One region of the Neobacillus sp. S1115 genome, then DNA from elsewhere that is predicted to be linked to it. Evidence: riboswitches for the same ligand, from Rfam matches in the RefSeq annotation. Region 1 holds a riboswitch; the other holds the start of a gene.
The links. Region 1 has a riboswitch for cobalamin ahead of ACZ5B7_RS19705 (ribonucleoside-diphosphate reductase subunit alpha). Riboswitches for the same ligand answer to the same signal wherever they lie in the genome.
Positions count from the first base shown of each region.

Region 2: linked by a shared signal. The riboswitch ahead of ACZ5B7_RS16590 (ABC transporter substrate-binding protein) and the one ahead of ACZ5B7_RS19705 (ribonucleoside-diphosphate reductase subunit alpha) in region 1 are both predicted to bind cobalamin.

Region 1 is NZ_AP038275.1:4,073,893-4,078,109, forward strand. It holds gene ACZ5B7_RS19705 (ribonucleoside-diphosphate reductase subunit alpha) at 1-1,576, opposite strand, end outside; cobalamin riboswitch at 1,714-1,914, opposite strand; gene ACZ5B7_RS19710 (OsmC family protein) at 2,001-2,450, opposite strand; gene ACZ5B7_RS19715 (hypothetical protein) at 2,583-3,026, opposite strand; gene ACZ5B7_RS19720 (cysteine hydrolase family protein) at 3,164-3,697, opposite strand; gene ACZ5B7_RS19725 (LLM class flavin-dependent oxidoreductase) at 3,825-4,217, opposite strand, start outside.
Region 2 is NZ_AP038275.1:3,425,660-3,429,876, reverse strand. It holds gene ACZ5B7_RS16595 (hydantoinase B/oxoprolinase family protein) at 1-1,671, shown strand, start outside; cobalamin riboswitch at 1,920-2,109, shown strand; gene ACZ5B7_RS16590 (ABC transporter substrate-binding protein) at 2,278-3,258, shown strand; gene ACZ5B7_RS16585 (FecCD family ABC transporter permease) at 3,255-4,217, shown strand, end outside.

The sequences.
Region 1 (4,217 bases):
TATTTAAATCAATGACATTATCCAGCATTCTGACCTGGATACGGACCAAACGCTCCATTACCTTAGCCGGGACTGCTTTGGCAAGATTAATAGACGATAGATTACATACCACGAAATCACCAGGTTTTCGAACAATTACTATATTTCCTTCCTGATCCTGGTATTCGTTAACAATTTTCGTCGCCGACATATTTTGCGTGATTTCCGTACAAAGGTTGCTGCAGAAAATCGAGGTGCGGCCCTTTCCTAATAAATGTTTATTGGGATTTTGCCGGTTGACCTCATCCCGGTAAAACATATACGGGGTCCCCGTTTCCAATTGCACCATCATGATTCGCGCCATTATATCCATAGCCCTATACGTTTTTCGCGGCAGTAACGGATGGTTAACAGCTTCTTCATATTTCTCCGTAAAATATTTCCGGTCAATTTCATCGTAAAAATCCTCTATCCCTAGGGGATTTCCATCGGCATCTTTCCAGCCCATCACCTGCTTCACTTGATGAGGACAAAAGGTATGCCACTCGCCGATGCTTCTGCCAGTGCCATCAGTCTCCTGCAGTTTTTCCATAAAAAGATCCGGCACGCAGACACCTGTAAAAATATCATGTGCTTTCCGGCGTTCGTCCCCATTGTTCGTTTTCAAATCCAGGAACCCGTTCATTAGATCCTTGTGAAACAAATCCAAGTAAACAGCAATTGCCCCCTGGCGCTGGCCTAATTGATCAACACTGACGGCGGTATCGTTGACCAATTTAACCCATGGTACGACACCGGAGGAATTACCCTTGAACTTTTTAATGTCTGAGCCTAATGCCCTCACCTTCCCAAAGTAAATCCCAATCCCGCCGCCATCTTTGCTTAACCGGGCAATGTCCCAGTTATTTAAATAGATGCCATCAAGGGAATCGTCCACCGTATCAATGAAGCAGGAGGACAGCTGACCAAAGCTTTTTCCGGCATTCGCCAAGGTGGGGGTGGCAACAGTCATATATAAATTACTCAATGCCCAGTAAGCTTCTTTTACCAGTTTTATCCTCACGCCCTTTTTCTCGTATTTCATGATTGTCATGGCAATGATCATGAAACGTTCCTGCGGTAGTTCGAAAATGTTTCGATTATGGTCCCGGGCAAGATAACGGTCTGCCAATAGGAATAACCCTATGTAATTAAATAACTCATCCCGGTCAGGATTAATCTCTTTCGCTAATTCCTCTATTTCCTCTTTCGTATATAAATTTAATAGGTCACTAGAATAAATCCCAATACTACTTAAATGTATAATTAAGCCGTGTAGATCCCCATATTTTAGTGAAGAATCATAGCCTCTATTCTCCGCTGCATTAATATAGAGTTCATACAGATATAAGCGGGCCGCAACAAAAGTCCAATCCGGCTGGTCCATTGCAATTTTGTTAACTGCATATAATAATCCCTGCTGATTTGCCTCCTCTTTTGACATATCTAGCTCCATAATTTGTTTTTCCAGCCCCGTTGTATCCAGCTTGTATTTCATCGAAACTTCCTTAATCGATTCTAATACTTCGTATAAATCTGATTTTTCCTGTGTGGTCATGGTTTTCCCCCTATAAATAAAAAATCCGCTTCGGGGGGATCCGAGCGGATGAAACGAGCAAACAACAAAAAAAGAAAAAGGAAACCATGCCTTCTTTTCTGTCGCCGTCGTTTCCTCTTCTCAATCCCCGAAGAAGTTGAAACATCTTAAGAAAGACAGGTCTCCTGACTTATGCATCCCTCTACTCTAAGCCCTTCCCATATAAGCACCTATTTTCATAAGCATTCTTATACAGTGGTTTGCTCATTTCGTCAGCATTTACAGTTGCGGGGGCAGTTCCGGCATCACACCGGATTCCCTATTAAGCCGTATTCGGCGTCTCTCTTTAAGGCTAACACAATATATAGTTTTTAGTTTTGTAAACAAAACAATATATAGAAAAACTAATATAAATATTAGTACAAGCTCATTTTTTGGTCAAGTATTATTTTCCATCAACGACAACATTTGGCTCTACTGAAATATCGATACTTGGCCGTAATGTCTGAGAAATAAAGCAAGCTTTTTCTGCTCGGACTGCAATCTCTAGCAATTTTTCTGGAGAGATCCCCGAGTCACTATTAATATAAAAAACTGGACGATGGATAATTTGTTTAAACTTCAATTTGCCATCCTCCCTGTCAACTACACCCTCAGAAACAACCTCGAGTTTTTCTAGCTCAATTTTACGATTCCCCAGCATCGCCCCTAGTGTAATCATATAACAATTATTGGAAGAAGAAATAAGCAGCTCCTCCGGATTTGACCCGATTCCTGGACCCTCCATATCCGCCGGTGCGGAGACAGTAATATCAAGCCCGCCTCCTTGAATATGCCCCTTCCCATTCCGATCTCCCTGCCAGCTGCCATTTACTTTAAAGTGAAAACTTTCCATTTTGCAAATACCCCTTTAACATTTTTTATGAAACCATCCTTTTTAACCTTTCAACAAAAATTCCTAAAACCCTGCAAAAAATGACAAAAAGGAATCTTACATTTTCAATGTAAAATTCCTCCATTCTTCCCTTTAATGTGCATGGTGATTATGATGGCGGTGGAACATTTGATGATTGGAATCCACTGCCATGATCAAAACTCCTAAGCCCATCTCCACAATCCCAACAATCATTAAAATCGGCAATAAACCGCTTCCTGTACCAATCCAATAGACTTGGGCCACAATAAACAGGACGAGTGCCAAGCCAAGCAGCAAGGTCGCTGCTCCTGCGAACCGATGAAGCTTAAATGCTAGAATTGCCGCCAATAAACTTCCTACTCCAATCACTGTCAACAAAACGATACCGGGAATGAGATAGTCCCTGAACGGAGTATTTTTCAAGAGCTCAACTGATAGCTTGAAACCATCTCCATCGGGCGCCACAATCAGCCCCAGTCCAACCGTAATTGCCGCAATCCCGACCAATGTCAACACTGTTCCGGCCATGTTCGATAAAAACTTCGTTTTGTCCATTTTCTCCATCTTCTTTCGTTTTGATTTGGAAAAATCGTATGGCGAATCAAAATGGAGTATTTTTCCTACTTTTATTTTACACTTATATTTGAAAAATCGGAATATTAGCTAGACATACGACGCAAAAAGTTCTTAATTTAAAAGATAACCTCATCCGACTTCACAACGGCAATCTTGTGTTCAGGAGTCTTCACTCCTCTCAGGGTATGATTATGATGATTTATTACCTGCTCGGCAGAAAAAACTGCGTCAACAGTGGTATGACCGTCCTCAATTAATGTAACATCAAAACCTTGTGACAAGGCTGAACGGCACGTCGTATCAATGCAGAATTCTGTTCTCACACCGACTACAACAAGGTTGGTCACACCGCGATTTTGCAACTCCTCTTGTAAATCCGTTTGATAAAAAGAATCCGCCGCCCGTTTGTGGATCACAACATCCTGCTCGCGGGGAGTAATCCCCGGAGCAAACTTCCAAAACTGTGTTCCCCTTGCCAGCAAATCACCCTCCGGACCTTCAAACTGAATGTAAAAAACAGGGACATTTTCTCTTTCCGCTTTAGCAATCATCTTTTGTATCACGGAAAACGTTTCATCCTTTTTATAAGTCCCCCAAAGCGGACCTAACTGAACGTCTATAACCAGTAATGATGATTTTCCTTCTCCCATTAATCCATTCCCCTTTCAGCGAATTTTTTAATTGCCCCCACTAATTTTACATCTTTTTTCCATAAAATCCGTACAAATAAGATAATAAAAAAGCGCAAATATCCCGCAAGATATTTGCACTTTTTACCTATTTCCCGTCCACAATTTCCTTTAATATCTCATACGACCGTTTTTGTTTTTCAACATCATAAATATAGGTAACAGCCATAAGTTCATCCACATTATATTTTTCCTGAAATGCTGACAACTGCTCCCGGACGGTCTCTTTACTTCCCAACATCGTCATTCTGGACATGGACATCACCATTTCCTTCTCCATTGGAGTCCAAATTTGTTCCATATTTTCAACCGGCGGCTGCAATGGCATGCGGGAACCGCGAACAACATTTAGGGAAAATTGCCGCATCGTAGTTGATAAGAAACTTGCTTCCTCGTCTGTTGCTGCAGCAACCACGTTTAAACAAACCATCATGTATGGCTGATCCAAATACTCAGACGGCTGGAACCGGCTGCGATAAAT
Region 2 (4,217 bases), 650 kb from region 1:
GATATCCAAAGGATCCTGATGAACAATGTTCGCCTTCCAATCCCTGTCATTAATGATGTGAAAAGTTTAATCGCCGCCAATATTACCGCCGAACGAAGGGTTAATGCGCTGATCGATAAATACGGTTTAGAGGATTACAAGCGGTATTGTGAAATTAACAAGGATTTAGCCGAACAAACGATTCGCAAACGCATCCGGGATATTCCAAATGGAGTTTATCACACAAAAGAATGGGTGGAGTACGATGGCCATGGAGCGGATAATCTCTATCCGGTGGAATGTAAATTAACAGTGGAAGAAGATCACCTCCATGTTGATTTAAGTGGATCCTCCCCACAGGCAGATGGGTTTATCAATGCGGGACCAGGTGCTATTTATGGAGGTTTGTATGGCGTCATTGCGATGACCATTGGCTGTGATATTCCGGTCAATGCAGGAATGTTGCGACCGCTCACAATTGAACTCGGACCGCCTGGAACGATTGTAAACCCTGTGATCCCGGCTCCTGTTTCGTGCGGGCACATGGAAACAACAGGAAAAGCGGGTAAAGCTTTTTACGAGGGAATTTTTAAAGCGTTGCAGCTCAGCGAAAATCCTTGGCTGAGGAACCGGGTTGCTGCGATTGGTCACAACAATTGGCCGGGGAATTCTTGGGTCGGGTTGGATCAATATGGCCAGTATACAGCGTTTCCTGCATTTGATTGCGGTTCTGGCGGTGTGGGTGCCCAGGCTACCTGCGATGGACTGGATATTGGCGCATTTGAAATGCAGCAGAATAATGGAATTCCTGATGTGGAAACAAATGAAGGGCTGTACCCGATGTTTTATTTTTACCGAAAAATTAACGTGAATTCCGGAGGTCCCGGATATCATCGCGGCGGTCAGGGAATGGATTATGCCTGGATGCCGTACAACAATCAAGGATTACTCGGTACCATTGAAAACGCCTGTGCCGAAATGCCTGCACATGGCACTCTGGGCGGATACCCGGGTGGAACGAGTTCCTTTAATAAGATTGATGAATTTGATATCAACCAGTTCATTGCCGAACATGGACGTCTGCCAATTCCTAATGAGCTTACCAATTATACGACCCTTCCCAACCATATTGCCGGAATGCCTCTTGGTCCAAAGGCAGTGTTTAAGCAAGTGACAGGCGGTGGGGCCGGAATCGGAGATCCGTTATTGCGTCCGATTGAAAAGGTGGAAAAAGATTTACAGGATGGATATATTACCCCTGATCTGGCTGAAAAAGCGTATGGAGTAATCTGGAATGCATCTGAACGAAGAGTTGACTTAGAGGCAAGCCATGAAAAACGCCGCTCCATTCGTCGTGACCGGATCGGCCGAAATCCTGAAGTTGAGGTCTCTGAACAGGAGAAATTAAAGGTTCCGTTAAAATTTGTCAATAAAGCAGGCAAAAAATTAGTTTCTTGTAACTTCTGCGATCATGAACTGTCCGAAAGCAATATGAACTGGAAGGAAGGAGCCGTACAGCGAAAAGCTGATTTAGTGGAAACAATGTCTGAACTGGGGATTTATGTCCAGCCCAGGGAATCTGGGAAGGCTGAACTACACGAAGCAATTTGTCCTTCCTGCGGCACCTTGCTGCAATCAGACGTGTTAACGGAAGATGTTAAAGAATTTAACGATTATGTCCTCACAAACTAATCATTAGATAGACACGACAAACTGAGTTCAGCTTACTGGACTCAGTTTGTCGTTATTTCCTAAATCAATAATTATATTATGTTAATTTAATGAGGAATATCTTTTCCTAAATCGATGATAGAAGGAAGTAAATATGCCCCCCTTTCTTAATTAGTAAGCATGGTCTTTTCCTTTATCCCTAAACCAAATATTTGCTAATCATGAAGTATTTGCTATAATACTAGTTGAGTAATTTGCTTGACCAATTGAATCTGACATAGCTAGTAGGTGCCTTATCATTGGATAAGGTTAAAAGGGAAGCCGGTGTGAATCCGGCGCGGTCCCGCCACTGTTATTCGGGGATAACCTCGCAGTACCACTGTTCCAGTTAAGGAATGGGAAGGAGAGGAAGTCATGTTACCCGTAAGCCAGGAAACCTGCCTATTAAGCTTGCCAACGAAATCCTTCGCGGAAAAGGATCGGCATAATCAGTATAAATATGTTTATTTTTTCTGATTTTCGCGCGCCCTGTTTCCGAATGGAAGCAGGGCTTTTTCGTTGTTATGGGAAAGACTTCAAGATATCAAGCTCATCTCGAACTATTAACGAAGGGAAGAGAATTGAGTAATGAGAAAGTTTTTGGCATTAATTTTGACTGTATTAATGATGGTGACGATCAGCGCATGTGGGACAACAAAAGAATCTTCAGGTGCAGATAAAAACCGAAAATCCGAAACAGCAACGAAGGAGGTAACAGACAAAGCAACCGTTTATCCGCTTACAGTGAAGGATGCAACGGGTACTGAAATAACTTTTGATAAGGCGCCGGAACGCATTGTTTCCACCTCTCCTTCGGAGACAGAAATTCTTTTCGCTCTAGGCCTGGGCGATAAAATTTACGGTGTATCTGATTTTGATGATTACCCTAAAGAAGCAACGACAAAGCCAAAAGTAGGCGGGGTGACAAAGCCAAATGAGGAAGCCATTATGGCGGCTAATCCGGATTTAGTAATCGGTGGCATCTCAATGAAAAATGATATTGCTGAGAAATTTCGTGGTTTAGACCTTAAGTTATATAAAACTGAGCCGAAAAAGCTGGAGGATATTTTAAATAATATTATCCAAATTGGTATCATTACAGATACTCAAGAAAAAGCAGAAGAACTCGTGGCACAAATGAAGGATGATATTCGCACAGTAACAGAAGCTGCTGCAAAAATTAAGGAAGAAGATAAGAAAAAAGTCTATATTGAATTTTCTCCAGGCTGGACGGTTGGCAAGGGTGAATTTATGGATGAGCTGATTACGATGGCTGGCGGTGTTAACATTGCCTCAGATATGAAAGGCTGGAATGCAATTAACGAAGAGAAGATCATTCAGGATAACCCGGATGTCATTCTGTATTCCGCAAATGTTGTTGATGATAAGTCTGGCAAACCGTTAGAGGAATTAATTAAATCTAGAAGCGGCTGGGATAAGATTACAGCCATTCAAGAAGGTCGCCTTACGGGGATCGAAGGAAATATTATGTCCAGACCCGGACCAAGAATAACAGATGCACTGAAGCAAATTGCCGAAGCCATTTATCCGGAATCGTTTAAGAAATGAAAAGAAGATTAGCGATATGGGGGGGAGCGGGTTTCGTTCTCCTTCTTTTCTCAGGGGTTATTAGTTTATCGCTTGGTTCTGCTAATTTGCCGCTTTCGCAAGTTTGGGGAATTCTCTTACACCAGCTGCCTTTTTTACATAGTCTCATAGATTCCAACTGGCCTGAATCAGCTGAGCAAATCATCTTAAAAGTTCGATTGCCACGGGTTTTTCTTGCCATTCTTGTTGGAGCGTGCTTATCACTTGCTGGTGCTGGCTTTCAAGGGGTGTTACGCAACCCGTTAGCTGATCCCTATACATTAGGGGTAGCATCTGGGTCGGCGGTAGGTGCTGCTTTCATCATTTTATTCGGTTTTCATACTAGTTTATTTGGTATTTGGACGATACCATTGGTTGCATTTGTGACAGGGCTGATTAGTTTGCTTGTTGTCCTCCGTTTAGCAAATGTACATGGAAAGTTTAAACTAGAAACCATCATTTTATCTGGGGTTGTCGTTTCTGCTTTTCTTGGGTCACTTGTTTCCTTTATGGTGTCACTGTCCGATCAAGTGGTGAATGAAATCGTCTTTTGGCTGATGGGGAGTTTAGCCTTAAGAGGTTGGTCATTTACCTTTGTACTCATGCCTTATTTAGCAATTGGGATAGTGGTGTTGATGTCATATGGACGTACATTAAATTTATTTGCATTAGGAGAGCGGCAGGCAGCACATTTGGGTGTCAACATTAAACGGACACGGCTCGTTGTGTTGGTCGTTTCCACCTTAATCACTTCTGCTGCAGTGTCAATCGTAGGAACGATTGGTTTTGTCGGACTTGTCGTTCCACACTTAGTGCGTCTTATCGTTGGGCCGGATTACCGATTATTACTGCCGTTGTCGGTGATTTTCGGTGCAATATATGTCCTTTGGGCAGATACGTTTGCCCGTACATTACTTAGCCCAACGGAGATTCCGCTCGGG